Regions from separate parts of the Lelliottia amnigena genome, predicted to be linked through region 3. Evidence: predicted binding sites of a transcription regulator. Region 3 holds the regulator's gene; each other region holds the start of a gene.

Region 1 (6,416 bases), 1.4 Mb from region 3:
CGATAGGTGGACCTGAAATCGGACAGCGTTTTAATACCGACAGCTACGGAGTGTATGCAGGCGTTCTGCGAACGGAGTCGAGGGCGCGCACCAAAATCCTCTCATCACAGCTCTTTATCAATGAAGTGGTGGCTGCCAGCCCATCGATGTGGGTGAATACTGCAGAAGAGCTGGCTAACGCTCGCGTTCTGTTTCGCCAGAATGATGCCACGCTTGAGAGCGTACAAAAGCGTTATCCGGATCTGACGTTTCGCTCAATTCATCTGGTCGCCACCAGCGAAGAAGCCTTCCGCTTACTGAGCGAGCGTAAAGCCGACTTCTACATCAATGACGCCAGTGAGATGGAAAACACCCAGCGCTACTACCTGCTCTCCCATCCTTTTCCTGAACTGCGTATCCCCGTGGTGCTAGCGTTCAGCCCGGAGCTGCGCGATTTACGTGAAAAGGTAAATACCTTTATTGGTGAGTGGTACCGCAGCGGGGCGTTACGCCAGGCGCTGGAGGAGAGTAAGCGACAATACCTTCTCAGTCGTATTGTTATTTCAAATGATGAAAAAGCCTGGCTTGCCAATAATCATCTGGAAATCTGGTTACCTAAAAATGAAAACTTTGCGCCGATAATCTGGAAAGACAACCGTGGTTACCAGGGAACCGCGATCAATATGATTAATGACATGCGCGAATTACTCGGCATGGAAGTCGATGTTCATTTTATTGATAATTATGCCGAAACGCTGGACAAACAGCGCTGGCCTGTTCGCCTTGTTGATGTCGCCGAAAGCAGCAATACCGAGCATGCAGCAGGTCGAATTGGGCCGGACATTGCCTGGCATAACGTCTATTACAATCGAATCAAACAGCCATTTTTGTGGGATGAGGAAAGTATTCGCAGCCAGCGTGTCGGCGTGCTGGAGGGGTCATTCTCCGCCCGCTATTTACAGGAACGATTCGGTAACGACGTCGTTATCGTGACCCAACACAGCCTTAACGGCCTGATCGATGCCATCGAAAACAACAAAATTGACTATATTCTGGGCGATTTAAGTTCGCTGGAGTCGACGCTTCGCGGCAATGAGTTGTTCCGAGGCGTGCTAAAAGTGGCTGGCATCACGCGATCTGAGTTTATTGTTGGCCCCCGGGTTCAGCCCGATCACCCTCTCTTTCAACTGCTCACTCAGATTCACCGTCTCTCTAGCTTCCGTACGCAACTGGAGCGCCAGGAAGAACCTGATTTCTTTCCTGATTTAACCAAAAACACGCTGAAAATAGTCAGCGTCATTTTGCTTGTGACGGCGCTGTTTAGCCTGTTTATGCTGATAATGATGCGCCGCCATATAAAAGAGAATCGGTTAATCAATCGCAATATTGTGCAGGCGCTGGAAAAGGTCAACCGCGCGCACGATGACGAGACAGGAAGCCATATCCAGCGCGTCGCGAAATACTGCGCAATGATGGCTCGCGAGCTGAAATTGTCCCGCAAAATGATCGCAGACATTGAGCATTTTGCTTCGTTGCATGATGTCGGGAAAATCGCCGTCCCCGACCGCATTTTGCGCAAGCAGGGGCCGCTAACGCCTCAAGAATTCAGCGAAATGAAACTGCATACGACGAAAGGCTATATGATCATTCAGGGCCTGGCGCTGGGTCCGGTCGCGGAAAATATTATTCACTTCCATCACGAAAAATGGGACGGCAGCGGCTATCCCGAGGGGCTTCGCGGCGAGAATATTCCGCTAGAAGCACGCATCCTGGCGTTGGCGGATGTGTACGACGCATTACGGCAAAAACGCGTGTACAAACCCGCATTTACTCACGAACAGGCGTGCGAGGTGATCTTTGATGGCGCTGGACGCCACTTCGATCCGCAACTCATTGCGTTATTCCGCAAACACCATCTCAAGTTTCGCACGATATTTGACAGTCTGGCGGATTGAGCACCGCCGTCGCAAAGAGAAAGAGCGGATTGGCTGGCTATTCCACGCATTGCGCGCCGGATCAGACGGTAGGATAGAGTGTTTTCAATGACTCAGAGCGAAATATGAAGAGATTATTCCTTGCAGGCGCGCTTCTGTTGCTCGCGGGTTGTAATGTGACCCGCCAGGCTGAAGTGAACAGCGTGGACAGCACCAGCGGCGTTGTCAGGCTCAATATGGGTCAGGCAATACTGCAAAATAGCCATTATGATAATTACGTGACTAACGGTACGGCGACACGTGAATGCCAGGCAATGGGTTACGCGACCGCTTCAGCTTATGGCCAGCCGATAAAAACCTGCACTGTTGTCAGCGGTTCGCTGTGCCTGAATGAAAGCGTGACGATCCAATACAAGTGCCAGGGTTTCGCGATTAATCCCTCGGCAAAGCAAACCTACTATTAATACCTACTATTAATAATAGTGCTGCCAGAATAGCGCTGGCAGCATATTCAAATAAGAAACAGAACAATTCTCATTAAAATATTAACCATTGCCAATGCGTTTTATTCCCATTCGTATTTTAAATAAATAATATCTTTATTTTACCTTTTGCAAATAATTTAATAACAAATTATAGTGACGCTCTGCCCGACTCATAAATAATTATATGGAGCTGCACCATGCTGAAAACTGAAATGATCGATAAGCTCAACGAGCAAATGAACCTTGAGCTTTTTTCATCCCTGCTTTATCAACAGATGAGTGCCTGGTGCAGCTTCCACAGTTTTGAAGGCGCAGCCGCATTTCTGCGTCGTCACGCTCAGGAAGAGATGACGCACATGCAGCGTCTGTTTGATTATCTGGCCGATACTGGCAGTCTGCCGCGCATTAATCCTGTTGCATCCCCTTTCGCGGAGTACGCGTCTCTGGATGAATTGTTCCGCGCAACGTACGAACATGAACAGCTGATCACGCAAAAAATTAATGAATTAACCCACGCTGCGATGATTGGTCAGGATTATCCAACCTTTAATTTCCTGCAGTGGTATGTGGCAGAACAACACGAAGAAGAGAAATTGTTTAAATCTGTTCTGGATAAATTGTCACTGGTGGGTAAATCTGGCGAAGGTCTGTACTTTATTGATAAAGAGCTTTCCACGCTCGACACCCAGAATTAATTTTAAAAGGGAGCCTGCTGGCTCCCTTTTTTAATGCTGACATATTTTACTTTGGTGCGTAGAAAACCCTTCCGATAAGGGAATAAATTTACCTTTATTCTTCAGGAATTCCACGAGCTGCGCGGCCGTCATATTCTCCGCAGAACACGTATGGAAACGCGCACTTTCACCGAATCGCGTATGGATAACCTGAATCAGACTGGTTTCTGAATATTGCTCATCAGATTCCAGCATCATATTGAGCACTTCATGCCCGTGAATTGACGTCATAACCCCTCCAGAAAGAAAGGCACAGACTACACGCGAAGTCGGCCTCACGCCTTGCGCTGGCACAGGTTTACATGCACCCGGCACAGCTGGTGCATCGCCAGTCATGAGGATTAATCGCCTGATAAAAGGCGCGATAGTTGACGCTTTCGAGCGGAATAGCGTTGTCGAAGAACAGGTCGGTGAGCCACTCGACGTTCTCAATTATCCACTCATCCTCTTTCAAACCCTGGGCAAAAATCTCATCGTCCGGATCCATAATGTTGTAGATCGCCCACGTCCCCATATCTTTTTCACGACGCGGCTCAGGCAATTCAAGTGCCTCACCGTTGTAGTGAATAATCCAGTGTCCGTGACACAGTAAATTGCCCGAACGACTCCAAGCGGCCTGAAAGGGATTATCCCCTGCCATCAGCTTCTCACTTTTGTTGATTATTTATATTTACTGTTTAAGGTACGCCTGATTTTCGCGCGAAAGTATTGCCCTTATGAAGTAGGCAAAACCCTCAAAAGTATCAGCCAGTTGCCCTAAATATCGCACTCAGTCGAAATCGTAAATATTTAATTACGCCAATTGTAACGGTGATTTGACGAAGTGGTGCTTTTCACTTACTCTGCGCCGCAGAATGGGTTGCGATTTGTTGTTGCGGTAGAGGAAAGCGTGAGAAACAGAACTCTGGGAAGTATTTTTATCGTCGCAGGCACGACGATTGGCGCAGGAATGCTGGCGATGCCGCTGGCCGCTGCCGGTGTCGGCTTTAGCGTCACGTTACTGCTTTTAGGCTGCCTGTGGGCGCTGATGTGCTACACGGCATTGCTGCTGCTTGAGGTCTATCAGCACGTTCCTGCTGACACAGGGCTTGGCTCGCTGGCGGCACGCTATCTGGGCCGCTACGGTCAATGGATCACCGGTTTCAGCATGATGTTCCTGATGTACGCGCTGACCGCGGCTTATATAAGCGGCGCGGGTGAGTTGATCGCCTCGAGTGTGAATGACTGGTTTGGTACGGACATTTCCCCGGCGACCGGCGTTATCTTTTTCACCGTAATCGGTGGCGGCGTGGTATGTGTCGGAACCTCTCTCGTCGATCTGTTTAACCGTTTTCTGTTTAGCGCCAAAATTATTTTCCTGGTGCTGATGCTCGTTCTGCTTGCCCCGCACGTGCACAAAGTCAATTTACTGACACTTCCGCTTCAGCAAGGGCTGGCGCTTTCCGCCATCCCGGTAATTTTCACTTCATTTGGCTTTCACGGCAGCGTGCCGAGCATTGTGAGCTACATGAACGGTGATATCCGCAAGCTGCGTCGGGTGTTTATCATCGGCAGCGCCATTCCATTAATTGCTTATATCTTCTGGCAACTGGTGACGTTGGGCAGCATCGATTCCTCGACGTTTATCGGCTTAATGGCTGACCATTCCGGTTTGAATGGATTCCTGCAGGCGCTGCGTGAAGTGGTAGCCTCGCCGCATGTTGAGCTGGCGGTTCATCTGTTTGCTGACCTTGCGCTGGCGACCTCTTTCCTTGGCGTAGCGCTGGGTCTGTTCGATTATCTGGCGGACTTGTTCCAGCGCCGTCGCTCCGTCGGGGGACGCATCCAGACAGGCGTTGTAACCTTCTTGCCGCCACTCGCCTTCGCGCTGTTTTACCCACGCGGATTTGTGATGGCGCTGGGCTACGCGGGCGTGGCGCTCGCCGTGCTTGCGCTGCTGCTTCCTTCCCTTCTGGCATGGAAAAGCCGTCAGCAACATCCTGACTCAGGCTATCGGGTATGGGGGGGCAAACCGCTTCTGGCAATGGTATTCACCTGCGGTATTGTGGTTATCCTGGTACAGTTTTCAATCGCAGCAGGATTGTTACCGGAAATCGGTTAAGAAAAGGGCTCATAATGAGCCCTATTTTTATCAATGCAATTAATGCAAACAGCAGCTTTTGAATTTCTTACCGCTGCCGCACGGACAAGGATCGTTACGGCCCACTTTCGCACCATTGATGATCGGCTGCTGGGCCACGGTCACTAGCGGGTTCGCCACCCAGTAGTTATATAAACGAAGCGCTGCCGGTTTGATTCGTTCAATGCTGGCGTGATATTCGTCTTCGGTCAATTCATCCAGCTGTTCGGCATTCGCTTCCGTTCCGTGCAGCGTAATGATGTCTAAATCGGCTTTCAGCGCTTCCGGCAACGATGACCAGTCGGTCAGTGCCATCCCGCGCATATAGCCGTAACACCACTCTTCCACCACGGTGTAGCTTTTCCCGTCCACGTCGTTAACGCCGAAAACCGGTTCAAACTGATCGGGATAATCACTCAGTCGCTCAGCGATATCGTTCAAATGCTTAAAGCAGAGATCGATAAATCGGTTCATTTCGCGATCGTTTTTCCAGCGCGGAACATACTTTTGACCGCCCCACACCGCCACCAGCCAGGTATCGGGTTCAACGACTACCGGACCCGATAAAACCGCGGTAAGCATGCCGTCAAGCTCGGAAACGTCAATCACAGACGCATCCTCATGACCGTAAGACATCAACGTCTCTTCCAGCCACTCCAGTTCGTTTTCAGTTAATGGGCCTTCAGTCATTGCAGATACTCCTGATAAAAAAAGAAAACGATTTTATCACACAATGCCCAGGGACTTCTCAACGCCAGCGTCAGGCGTGCGGCGCAGCGTGTTCAAACAACGATAACAACACCATCCCCATGGGCTTTCCTGGTGCAAAATAGCTTGAATCGTGACCGTTGCACACGTGGCGGGCATTATTGTTAATGAGATGTGATCCCCGCTGTAATTTCAGTTGATGCTGCCAGAGCGCATAAAACGGCGCTCTATACTGAAATAAGTCAAAACCCCGCAACGGGTTATCCACTCTGGCAACCATTTTGCTTAATGTTCCTGCCCGTAAAGGGTGACAGGAAATCTCGCCGTATCAGCAGGATATTGTCAGGCTCGCGTTTGTTTCGTGCATTTTGTTCTCGCTTTTGTTTTTGGATTGACTGCGCCATCTGCCTTCAGGTTTGGACCGTGGTGCAAAAACCTCTTTGCTAAGGAACATAAT
Region 2 (6,416 bases), 2.1 Mb from region 3:
TTACCACCAAATCCGGATAGGCTTCAAGGCTAAACTCACGGAAACACTGACGCAGGTTCAACACATCAAGGTCAGAATAAGAGACCTTTTCGCCGTTAAGACAGCGTTTTTTGATATTGTCGTAATATTTATACACCGCTGAATTCAGGTCACTGCAACGGCGCTGAGCTTCAAAAAGGCCCGGCGTATCATTTATTTCCGTCATCTTCATTCGCTTAATTGTCGCATGAAGAAAATCGATATATTCGTGATTGACGCGCCAGTACCACACCGGTGTTATCGAATTCATCAGCAGCGAGAAATGATCTTCCCCCTCTTCCTTGGTCATAGGAATGGGCTGAGGCTGCTCGTCGAGTGACCGTGAGTCCTTCGTCTTATTGAACTCTCGCATCAATAAAAGAACGCCAGCGGTAAGCAAAAGCAATGTAATGACAGAATAAAAAATGCTGTTCATGGTTGGCTCCATTTTTTTTGATTTTAAATTTGCCTCATGTTATTGTCAACGAATCTCACGCCCTATCTAATCCTACCCGGTTGAAATTAAAGGAAATAAAAATGCTGCCCGAGAATCTCGTCCCGGTCAGGTTCCACATCGCCTCTGTGGTTCCAAAATCGGGGGAAGGAGAAAGCAATGCTAATTTCACTCAGGGAAAAAGAAAACTTTCCGATTTCGAAGCCGACATATTAATTGGTGTTACCCGTACCGGTAAATCACGTAATATGCTGCTGGAAGAGCACGACAGACATATTAAAGACCGACTGTTTCGCGTGATAAAGATCGAAGCTTTTGCGCATCTCCTTAACGACCTACAGGCCGAAGGTGAAATAGATGCCCAGACATTAAGTCAAATAATGGCTGAAAAGTCCGAACAAATAAATGAAGCAGGCAACGAAATTTGGCTTAATCTTATTACCAGAGAGAAAAACAACCCTATTTTTTATAAACTAGAGGATGATTAACGTGAAAGTAGTTGAAGATAATAACGTTTATTTGACTTTAGATAACCATAAAAGTGATGAGTTTATCTTAAAGCAAAATCTCGAAGCCCTAAAAAAACATAAAAATGACGAGATGGCCCGCATTGCACAAGACGTGGTATCGATCCCGGCAGCCGTCGTCCGTTTGAAATGGCAAAATCGTCATGAAATTTATTCTTTGCAGGTTAAAGAAGAAATCTACGGCGCGATGATTAATGCAGTGATGGAACTGAAGCCCGAATTGAAAGATAAAATCATGGGGCGCCTGGAAACAAATTACCAGTATTTACTGGCCCGTGAAACTGCAACCCTGCGCCTCTCCCGTAAACTGGCTGATGGCGGCTACCACACATCAAATGTCACCACGGTTGCACTGGATGAAGACGCGCTGACCTCTAAAACAGAGACTCCCTCGAACACGCCTTAGACTTCCCCCTCCCCTTGTGTCGCTTTATTCGCCCCGTCCGATCGTGTTCGGCATGGGATTAAGGATTATCCTGAATGATCCCTAAAGCCTGAATGAATCACCTAAGCTTAGTGTTTTACAACGCGAGCAAGGAGATTCCTTATGGCAAATCACCAGACAAAATTCCAGGATCCGACCACTCAGTATTACACCGGTGACTTCCCTAAACAGAAACAACCTGCTCCCGGCGTGCAATCGAAGATGACGCCCATCCCTGACTGCGGCGAGAAGACGTACAAGGGCAGCGGCAGGCTAAGCGGGCGCAAAGCGCTGGTCACGGGGGGTGACTCCGGTATCGGACGCGCAGCAGCGATTGCTTACGCACGTGAAGGTGCTGACGTGGCGATTAACTTTCTGCCCGCTGAAGAAGAAGATGCTCAGCAGGTCAAACAGCTCATTCAAGAAGCCGGCCGTAAAGCGGTGCTGATTCCAGGCGATTTAAGCGATGAGTCTTTTGCCCGGTCATTGGTGCATACCGCACATGACGCGCTGGGAGGGCTGGATACGCTGGCGCTGGTCGCGGGTAAGCAGACCGCTGTTGAAAACATTGCCGACCTCACCACGGAACAATTTAAAGAGACGTACGCGGTGAACGTGCTGGCGCTTTTCTGGATAACTCAGGAGGCGATCCCACTCCTGCCAGCCGGTTCCAGCATTGTGACGACCTCTTCGATTCAGGCTTATCAGCCCAGTCCACATCTGCTGGATTATGCTTCAACCAAAGCCGCGATCCTCAACTACAGCCGTGGGCTGGCAAAACAGGTTGCGGAGAAAGGCATTCGGGTAAATGTGGTCGCACCGGGCCCAATCTGGACGGCACTGCAAATATCTGGCGGTCAGACGCAGGAAAAAATTCCGCAGTTTGGCCAGCAGACGCCAATGAAACGCGCGGGGCAACCGGCGGAACTGGCGGCGGTGTATGTCTATCTGGCGAGTCAGGAATCGAGCTACGTCACGGCCGAAGTGCATGGCGTATGCGGTGGGGAACACCTGGGATAATCAGGCTCTGGACGCAAAAAAGCTGGCTTTCGCCAGCTTTTTTTCATTTCGCTTTGACTGTCTCTTCGCCAACTAAACCTATTTTGAGATAACCCGCCTGGTGCAGCGTGTCCATCACTTTCATCATGGTTTCGTAGTCGACGGTTTTGTCAGCCCGAAAGAAGACCGTGGTGTCTTTCTTTCCTTGCGTCATGGCATCGAGCGCGGGAATGACAGAGTCATCAGTCACCGGATCGTTGCCCAGGAACATCGATTTATCCGCTTTCACTGAGAGATAAATCGGTTTTTCCGGACGCGGCTGCGGCTGGCTCGAGGACGCAGGCAGATTGACCTTCACATCGACCGTCGCCAAAGGCGCGGCGACCATGAAGATAATCAGCAGAACCAACATTACGTCGATAAACGGCGTCACGTTGATTTCATGCATTTCGCCATTATCGTCCAGATTTTCATTAAGACGCATTGCCATGATTGATTAACCTAAACGCAGTTTCGAAGCAGCATGAACCGGCTTAACGTTGCTGGCGCTGAGGTCAAGATCGCGGCTTTGCAGGAGCAGAACCTGCGCGGCAACATCGCCCAACGTCGCTTTGAAGCTGCCAATCATACGGGCAAAGACGTTATAGATGACAACCGCAGGAATTGCTGCGATCAGACCGATAGCCGTTGCCAACAATGCTTCTGCGATGCCTGGCGCCACAACGGCCAGGTTGGTGGTTTGGGTCTGGGCGATACCGATGAAGCTGTTCATGATGCCCCAAACCGTACCAAACAGACCAACGAACGGGGAAATCGCACCGATAGTCGCCAGATAACCGTTACCGCGACCCATGTGACGACCTACGGCAGCAACGCGACGCTCCAGACGGAAGCCGGTACGCTCTTTAATGCCTTCGTTATCTTCACTGCCTGCGGAAAGTTCCAGCTCGTTCTGCGCTTCGTTCACTAAAATAGAGGTCAGGCTTTTCGCATGGAACGCCGACGTCATGTCATTTGCCTGATCCAGAGAGCGTGCCTCAGCCAACTGCTGTTGTTCGCGCTTCAGGCGACGCTTTTGGGAGATCAGCTCAACGCTTTTGCTGAAGAAAATAGCCCAGGTGATCACGGACGCCAGAATCAGGCCGATCATCACAATCTTAACCACGATGTCAGCATGTTGGTACATGCCCCAAACGGAGAGATCCGTCTGCATCAAATTATTACCCACTCTGTATCTCCAGGACGCAAATCACATTTTCTGAGCATAATAATATCAAAACCACATCGAATTGATAGTGGTTCTCATTAGTATTTACATACTGCCGTAATTTCCGCTCATTTTCCTTGCGCTTACACAGTAAAAATTTCTTATGCTTATTTTTTAGAAAATATTGTGCTTATTCGCTAAGCATCCGGGTGCAGAGTTTTCCATTCATGGTAGTCTGGACGTCCAGACGTATAAAACAGGTTTAGCGAACATGGCAGAGAAACATCTTGATACCACGCTTGTCCAGGCTGGACGGAGTAAAAAGTATACTCAGGGTTCGGTAAATAGCGTTATCCAGCGCGCCTCCTCGCTGGTTTTTGAAACCGTCGAGGCCAAAAAGCACGCTACCCGCAACCGCGCGAAAGGCGAACTGTTTTACGGGCGCCGCGGCACGCTGACCCATTTTTCGCTGCAGGATGCGATGTGCGAACTGGAAGGCGGCGCAGGCTGTGCGTTGTTCCCCTGCGGTGCGGCGGCTGTCGCAAACACTATTCTGGCGTTTGTCGAACAGGGCGATCATATCCTGATGACTAACACCGCCTACGAACCCAGCCAGGATTTCTGTACCAAAATCCTGACTAAACTGGGCGTCACGACCGGCTGGTTCGATCCTTTGATTGGTGAAGGGATTGCGGAGCTTATCCAACCGAATACGCGAATTGTGTTCCTGGAATCGCCCGGCTCCATCACCATGGAAGTGCATGATGTTCCGGCGATCGTTCGTGCCGTGCGTCGCGTCGCACCCGACGCCATCATTATGATCGATAACACCTGGGCGGCGGGCGTGTTGTTCAAAGCGCTGGATTTCGACATCGACATCTCCATTCAGGCCGCCACAAAATACCTGATCGGCCACTCTGATGGCATGATCGGCACGGCGGTGTCCAACGCCCGCTGTTGGGAGCAACTGCGTGAAAATGCCTATCTGATGGGACAAATGGTGGATGCCGATACCGCGTATATGACCAGCCGCGGACTGCGTACGCTCGGTGTACGCTTGCGTCAGCATCATGAAAGCAGTCTGAAAGTGGCCGAGTGGCTGGCGCAACATCCCCAGGTGGCTCGCGTTAATCATCCGGCGCTGCCGGGCAGTAAAGGCCATGCGTTCTGGCAGCGTGACTTTACGGGCAGCAGCGGCTTGTTCTCATTTGTGCTCAATAAACGTCTGAGCAATGACGAGCTGGCAACCTATCTGGATAACTTCACGCTGTTCAGCATGGCCTATTCCTGGGGCGGGTTTGAATCGCTGATTCTGCCGAACCAACCAGAACAGATTGCCGAATTACGTCCCGGCGGCGAAGTGGACTTTACCGGTACGCTGATCCGACTGCATATCGGTTTAGAAAATGTTGACGATCTGATTGCGGATTTATCGGCAGGTTTTGAGCGTATCGTGTAATGTGCAGGCTTAAACTGTACTCCCGAACCGTTTTATCTACGCCATGAGTAGAAAAGTCTGCATTTGTTGCGTCCGCGATCAACGCCAGCACGTAAAATGAGGAGTACAATAGCCGCATATAAGTTGTTCCACAGGAAAGTCCATGGCTGTCATTCAAGATATTATCGCTGCGCTCTGGCAACACGATTTTGCTGCGCTGGCGGATCCACACGTTGTGGGTGTTGTTTATTTTGTCATGTTCGCAACGCTGTTTCTGGAAAACGGTCTGCTTCCCGCATCGTTTCTTCCAGGGGATAGCCTGCTATTACTGGCAGGTGCGTTAATCGGTAAAGGTGTTATGGACTTCGCCCCTACCGTTGTCATTCTAACTTCAGCTGCGAGCCTGGGCTGCTGGTTGAGCTATTTACAGGGGCGATGGCTTGGTAACACCCGCGTGGTGAAAAGCTGGCTGTCGCAATTACCTGTTAAATATCATGAGCGGGCGACCTGTATGTTCGATCGTCATGGTTTACTGGCACTGTTAGCGGGGCGTTTTCTGGCCTTTGTTCGCACATTGCTGCCTACCATGGCGGGGATCTCTGGCCTGTCGAACCGTCGCTTCCAGTTCTTCAACTGGCTGAGCGCACTGCTGTGGGTCGGCGTGGTGACGTCACTGGGTTACGCCATCAGCATGATCCCGTTTGTGAAGCGTCACGAAGATCAGGTGATGACGTTCCTGATGATTCTGCCGATGTTCCTGTTAGTGGCAGGACTGGTGGGCACCATCGCGGTGGTCATTAAAAAGAAATACTGTAACGCCTGATCGAATGCCCTCTCTGCCGAGAGGGCAAATCTCACACTCCCTGCATCATCCTGATACGCGCCGCATCTTCCCCTGGCGTCACGCCGAAATAACGTTTGAACTCACGACTAAACTGCGAGGCACTCTCATAGCCCACGCGCATTGCCGCGGCGCTGGCCTTCATGCCGTCATGAATCATCAGCATGCGGGCTTTGTGCAGACGATAGCTTTTCAGGTACTGCAGTGGCGATGTGCTGGTGACCGATTTAAAATTATGATGGAACGCCGAAATACTCATATTCGCTTCTGACGCCAGCTCATCCACACTCAGGTTTTCGGTGTACTGGCTTTCGATACGCTTCAGTACGCGGCTAATGAGGCTAAAATGCGTCTGGCGGCTCACCAGCGCCAGCAGCGCCCCGCCTCCCGGCCCCATCAGCACATGATAAAGAATCTCGCGTACAATTTGCTTGCCGAGGATTCGCGCATCCAGCGGCCTTTCCATTACATCCAGTAAGCGCTCAATGGCGCACAAAATCTCCTCGGA
Region 3 (6,416 bases):
ACTTCCAGTACGGAGATGAAGGCCGGTTCGGACAGCGCATGAGTATCTTTACCGACGAAGCACGGACCGGTAATACCATTTTTAGCGCGTTCTTCAGCGATGGCCTGAGCAATGGCCAGAATATGCGGTTCGTTAAAGCTGTGGCGCGCCGCGCCGCCGCGGTGGCCAGACGTACCAAACTTCACTGCGTGTTCTGCGTTGCCCACTTCCGGCTTCAATACATAGTACTGAGCGGTAAGCTGAGCGACGTTAATCAAATCGCTTTGTTGCGCAGGCTGACCCGCGCGTTCGTGATTTGCCATTGCCTGGTCCTTCTTATGCAAGGGTTAAATTGTACCGCAAACCTTTTCAATCAATTCCGCCGGGAATTGCATTGACTGCATGATGTGTTCGACCATGCTGCATTTGCGTCCGGTATTGGTATTGGTGATGACCCAATAAGGGGTACCCGGAACCTGTTTTGGTTTGGTTTGGTTACCGTTTTGAATCAGCGTCTGCTCATCCGCCGCGAAGTACACGCGCGTACGGCCGTGAAGCGACTCGGTCGCCTCAGCAAACGCTTTGTTATCCAGTGAATAAAGTGTAGTCAGCACCAGCAGAAAACGGTTAACCGCTTTCTTTTGCTCTGCGTATTCGTCGGAGAGCAGCAGTTCACGCACCGCGCGCACTTTGTCTTTAACCGGCGCTACGGTTTTAGCTTCCGCCACGACGTTTGACGCGCGAACCTCTTTCGAAACCGGAGTTGCAGGCTGTGAAGCGGCAGAAAATTTCAGCATGCGACGTAAAATGTCGGACGCACTCTCGCCAATATGTCGCGTGTGGCTGGCAATATACGCATAGAGCTCATCATCAACTTCGATTGTTTTCATCTTAATCCAGTGCAATATCTTATCTGAATACAAGTCGTTGGGATTATAGGGGCTAATCCCAACCGCGGATAGGGTCAAGCCAGGGTGGCGGCAAAAGTCAGAATAAACTGGATCCTTGCAGCCGGGCGGCAGAATGGTCAACATAATACCCTAACCTGACATACGTAAAAAAAGAACTTTGCCATGAAATTGAATAGCCGAGCGCAATCTGCACAATCGCCGAACAATAATTCTCCCATCGTACTGGTTCACGGGCTTTTTGGCAGCCTCGATAATTTGGGCGTGCTCGCGCGCGATCTGGTTACCGATCACAATATTCTGCAGGTCGATATGCGCAACCATGGGGTTTCACCGCGCGATCCAGAGATGACGTATGCGGCGATGGCTCATGATCTACTGGATACGCTCGATGCGAATAACATCGAAAAAGCGACGCTGATTGGCCATTCAATGGGCGGTAAAGCGGTGATGGCCCTGACGGCGATTGCGCCAGAGCGCATCAACCAGCTGGTGGTGATTGATGTAGCACCTGTGGATTACGATGTGCGTCGACACGACGAAATTTTTGCGGCGATCAACGCCGTCACTGAGGCGGGCGTTGCAACCCGTCAGCAGGCTGCGGCGATTATGCGCGAGCATTTAGATGAAGAAGGCGTGGTGCAGTTTCTGCTGAAGTCGTTCGTCGAGGGCGCGTGGCGGTTTAACGTCCCGGTTCTGTGGGATCAATACGATAACATTGTTGGCTGGCAGCCAATTCCAGCCTGGCAGGCCCCTACGCTCTTTATTCGCGGCGGCAATTCACCGTATGTCACAGAAGCCTATCGCGATACGCTGCTGGCGCAATTCCCGCAGGCGCGTGCGCATGTGATTGCCGGTGCAGGCCACTGGGTTCACGCCGAAAAACCGGACGCGGTGCTGCGCGCCATCCGCCGTTATCTCTCTGAGAACGCGATTTGATTAAAATGTCAGCGACTGGACGCCTGTTGGCCTCCAGTCGTTGGCGTGCTGATATCAGTAATGTATGATGTCGCGCTCATCGCCCCGGCAATAGCAGGGCCGCTCGTTTTCCCCGAAGTCTCTGAATCATGGCCAAAGAACAAACGGACCGTACGACATTAGATCTGTTCGCGACTGAACGTCGACCGGGACGACCTAAAACCAATCCGCTTTCGCGCGATGAACAGTTGCGCATCAATAAGCGAAACCAGCTTAAACGCGACAAAAGTCGTGGGCTTAAACGCGTCGAGTTAAAACTCAATGCGGACGCAGTCGACGCCCTAAGCGAACTGGCTGAGGCCCGTGAAATCAGCCGCAGCGAGCTGATCGAAGAGATGCTTATGCTGCAACTGCAGGCATTGCGCCATTCACAGTAAAAGTCTGAAAAATCGCCCTTACCCCACTTTCATGTAGCACAGAGTGCAGTCCCGCGTGATAGCTGTTTCCGCTGACTTCTCTGTTCTGCTATGATTGCCCTCATCCGTGGACAATTTGTGCCACCATACCATTAAGTTTCAAGAGGTTATTTTACTCATGGCAATCATCGGCATTTTCTTCGGCAGCGATACCGGTAATACCGAAAACATCGCAAAAAACATTCAAAAACAGCTAGGTAAAGACGTTGCCGACGTCCATGACATTGCGAAGAGCAGCAAAGAAGATCTCGAAGGTTACGATATTCTGCTGCTGGGCATTCCAACCTGGTACTACGGCGAAGCACAGTGTGACTGGGACGATTTCTTCCCAACGCTGGAAGAAGTCGACTTTAACGGTAAGCTGGTCGCGCTGTTCGGTTGCGGTGACCAGGAAGATTACGCAGAGTATTTCTGTGATGCGCTGGGCACCATTCGCGACATCATCGAACCGCGCGGCGCGGCGATTGTCGGTCATTGGCCAACGGCGGGTTATCACTTTGAAGCGTCTAAAGGCCTTGCGGATGACGATCATTTTGTGGGCCTGGCGATTGACGAAGACCGTCAACCAGAGCTCACCGCAGAACGCGTAGACAAATGGGTTAAGCAGATCCGCGAAGAACTTCACCTCGACGATATCCTGAATGCCTGATTGATCGTGCGGCGCTGCAAAACTGTTGCGCCGCATTGATAGGTAATTCCAATTAAAATAATTGCTACAAATTTTTAACTTTTGCTTTCATACCTGTACAATATCCCAGGTTAAAGTGGATGCCTTCGCTCAACTTTGTTGGCGATACCACGTTTTTATAAGCATACTTTGCTTGAGACTTGCAGTTTTCATTTAGGCATGGCAGTTCTATAATGAAACGCATTATCCCAAGTGCATTTTCTGTCACTTCTTCTTTAGAAGTGAATCGTTTAGCAACAGGACAGATTCCGCATGACTGACAACAATACCGCATTAAAGAAGGCTGGCCTGAAAGTTACGCTTCCTCGTTTAAAAATTCTGGAAGTACTGCAAGGGCCGGACAATCACCATGTCAGTGCGGAAGACTTGTATAAACGTCTGATCGACATGGGCGAAGAGATTGGCCTGGCGACCGTTTATCGCGTTCTGAACCAATTTGATGACGCCGGGATTGTCACCCGTCATAATTTTGAAGGCGGTAAATCCGTTTTCGAACTGACACAACAGCATCACCACGATCACCTCATCTGCCTGGATTGCGGCAAGGTGATTGAATTTAGCGATGAATCTATCGAATCTCGTCAGCGTGAGATTGCCACTCGTCATGGTATCCGTCTGACCAACCACAGCCTGTACCTCTACGGTCACTGTGCTGAAGGCGATTGCCGCGAAAACGATCACGCGCACGACACGAAATAATCGTTTTTCATACACTGAGCCAACCTGACGGTTGGCTTTTTTTTGCCTGCTATAAATAAAAAACCCGGTTGTGCGCCATCCAACTCACATCAGGATGGCGCACAGCCGGGCGTGGCAAAAGAGGATTACTTGCTGTTATTGCTGCGAATCTCCTGCCAGATCTTGTCACAACGCTTTGCCACTTCCTGATCGTTGCCGGTTTGACGCGCCTGGATACAGGCCTGGTAATCCAGCACCCGCACATTTTCCTGCGTCGCAAACTGCTCGTGCGCTTTCTCTTTTTTCAGCACATTCAGCACGCTCTGGCAGGCTTCAATTTTTTCTGGCGATCCTTCGGCGGTGTTAATACAGGCGCTGTAGGCCTCTTTCAGTCGAGAGTCTTCTTTTGGTGCCTGCGGTTGTGCGCAAGCGACCAGTCCCGATGCAAGCATCGCGACGATAACACATTTTTTCAGCATATCAGTCTCCATTCCGGCGGGATGGGGGGAATCATCCCGCCGGCGCGTTCATCAGAAAATGGTGAAGGGTGCGATGACCATGAATTTCACGTCACGCTCGTCCTGGAAGATGTTGCCGTAACCGCCCGAGTAGCTTGGAATGTCGGAATGGTTGTCGTATTGAGTGAAGTGCAGTTTAAACATCGTGCCCTTCGCGCGACCGTCCTGAAGCGTGTAGATGGCATCGAGGCTGTATGAGGACTCTTTCAGGCGATAGTTCGGATCGTAGTAAGCGTCCGGCGTCGCCATATCAGCAGGTTTTGCGTCCCATGCATACGCGTAAGATGCACCAACTGCCCAGCCCGGCAGATTCCAGTTTTTCAGGTCATACATGGCACCGAAGAATACGGCTTTCTCGCCATCGGCGTTGAAATCCGAACGGTTATCCCACCAGATATCCAGGCGACCATTTGAAGATGCGTAGGTCGGCGTCATACGCTGCAGGAAGTAGCCCTGCTGACCTTCGGCCTTCACGTATGTCCCTTCCAGGCGTAAATCAACCTGCCCGATTTTGTAGCCAAAGGTCAGCGCCTGAAGCCATGCCGTGCCGTCATACAGATCGTTCACACCGCCATCGCTGACTTTGTCACGCGTACCGTAGAACTGATAACTGGTCGACAGCGGGCCGCCAACGATATCGAATTTATAGCTGGCTTTGGCGAAGTACTGATCCACGTATCCTTCTGCCTGACCAAACGCCGCTTCCAGCACTAAATCGTTTTTAAAGTCATATTTCGCCCCTAACGAGTGGAGATACTCGACTTTGGTTTTCTTGTCATTCTGATAGAACTTGTCCATCTCAAGGTGCCATGGCGCTTTATATTCGTTGGTCCACATATAGGAGAAACTCAACGCGCCCGCATCGCCATAGTCAAAGTTTGCCCCGGCTTCAGCGCCCTGATACGTCCCTGGCATAAAGCTCCAGTGTGGGGCTAACAGCGTCTGACCGGTTGGCTGAATATAGCCACCGCGTGCCCAAACCGGACCGTATTTGAATTTAGCGGCCGCTTTGTAGAGGCTGATTCCGCTTTTATCACCCGACCAGTCTTCTTTGTAGGCTTTGTTACTGGAGGAGAACGCGATTTCGTTCGGGTGGGCGCTGTCGCCATTTTCGGCCATTTCAATGGCAGTGAACGCCGCAATATCCAGCCCGAACATGTCCGCAGCGTAACCTGACTGGAAATCAAGATTGGCGTTCCAGGTAGAATGGGACAGGTTGGTTTTGTATTTGTCTTCGGTGACGTCTTTACGGTCACGTTCACGTTGCCAATAGTAAATACCGCCCGTGAGCGTGGAATCATCGATAAAGCCTGCTGCCTGAGCCTGCGGAGAAGCGATAAAGCCAGACATTGCTGTCACACCGGCAATAGCCAGCGCCAGCGCACTACGTTTGCCACTGAACGTACGCATAGTTGTTCCTCTTTGACGAATTAAAGCGCCTTAAACGGCGAAAAATCTAAAAAGACCAAACGGTCAGGGGTAGTTATAAATACCCTCGAATTAACTACCGTCTGTAGACTATTTTTCGCGACGCGAATTATCAATGCTTTTCAGTGGGCAAAATGCAGGATTATGACGAAGTGCACATAATTGGTAGTGATTTGTAACATATACATCAGGAAGGGTTTTATCATTAAAAAATCAACTAAATTCAATCACTAATAATTATTGATAGCGATTACATCGTTTTATTTTACTCTTCTCATGCGCATCAAATTTTATTTAATAAAATAAGTAGCAGCTCATTGACCTTATTTTTAGGCATCTTTTTTTCGATGAAATACTAACAGCCTGATCGACAAGCAAAAAAAACGCCGCAATGTGCGGCGTTTGTCTCTCATTGACCTGGATTACTCGCCAGCTTTCGCCCAGGTGTCACGCAGACCTACGGTACGGTTAAAGACCAGTTTGGTAGCGGTTGCATAACGGCTGTCGAGACAGAAGTAGCCTTCACGCTCAAACTGGTAAGCCTTGCCGGCTTCAGCATTTTTCAGTGACGGCTCAGCGTAGCCCTGTTTGATCAGCAGTGATTCCGGATTGATCGTCGCCAGGAAATCTTCCGCAGCGCCCGGATTCGGCACGCTGAACAGACGATCGTAAAGACGAATTTCAACCGGCAGCGCGTGCGCAGCGCTGACCCAGTGAATAACGCCTTTCACTTTACGGCCATCCGCCGGATCTTTGCTGAGGGTTTCGGCGTCATAGCTGCAGAAAATCGTCGTGATATTGCCTTCTGCGTCCTTTTCTACGC

The links. Region 3 encodes Fur, which represses iron uptake genes when iron is present. Its sites were predicted from a motif close to ATAATAATGAGAACNACTATCAA; they were not measured.
Region 1: the regulator Fur is predicted to act here: its motif matches at 2,429-2,451, upstream of ftnA (non-heme ferritin).
Region 2: the regulator Fur is predicted to act here: its motif matches at 3,712-3,734, upstream of exbB (tol-pal system-associated acyl-CoA thioesterase).

What each region holds. Positions count from the first base shown of each region.
Region 1 covers NZ_CP077236.1:4,463,733-4,470,148, forward strand. Annotated here, with positions in the region: gene I6L74_RS21105 (HD domain-containing phosphohydrolase) at 1-1,934, shown strand, start outside; gene yecR (YecR family lipoprotein) at 2,039-2,377, shown strand; gene ftnA (non-heme ferritin) at 2,596-3,093, shown strand; gene I6L74_RS21120 (YecH family metal-binding protein) at 3,124-3,363, opposite strand; gene I6L74_RS21125 (PM0253 family protein) at 3,431-3,772, opposite strand; gene tyrP (tyrosine transporter TyrP) at 4,022-5,233, shown strand; gene I6L74_RS21135 (YecA/YgfB family protein) at 5,273-5,941, opposite strand.
Region 2 covers NZ_CP077236.1:1,004,571-1,010,986, forward strand. Annotated here, with positions in the region: gene I6L74_RS04705 (ESA_00282 family adhesion-associated protein) at 1-454, opposite strand, end outside; gene I6L74_RS04710 (hypothetical protein) at 556-960, shown strand; gene I6L74_RS04715 (hypothetical protein) at 953-1,405, shown strand; gene I6L74_RS04720 (SDR family oxidoreductase) at 1,547-2,443, shown strand; gene exbD (TonB system transport protein ExbD) at 2,487-2,912, opposite strand; gene exbB (tol-pal system-associated acyl-CoA thioesterase) at 2,919-3,650, opposite strand; gene metC (cystathionine beta-lyase) at 3,901-5,088, shown strand; gene yghB (DedA family general envelope maintenance protein YghB) at 5,231-5,890, shown strand; gene I6L74_RS04745 (AraC family transcriptional regulator) at 5,922-6,416, opposite strand, start outside.
Region 3 covers NZ_CP077236.1:3,056,643-3,063,058, reverse strand. Annotated here, with positions in the region: gene pgm (phosphoglucomutase (alpha-D-glucose-1,6-bisphosphate-dependent)) at 1-302, opposite strand, end outside; gene seqA (replication initiation negative regulator SeqA) at 327-869, opposite strand; gene ybfF (esterase) at 1,053-1,826, shown strand; gene ybfE (LexA regulated protein) at 1,955-2,242, shown strand; gene fldA (flavodoxin FldA) at 2,400-2,930, shown strand; gene fur (ferric iron uptake transcriptional regulator) at 3,222-3,668, shown strand; gene chiQ (ChiQ/YbfN family lipoprotein) at 3,794-4,123, opposite strand; gene chiP (chitoporin ChiP) at 4,178-5,575, opposite strand; gene glnS (glutamine--tRNA ligase) at 6,016-6,416, opposite strand, start outside.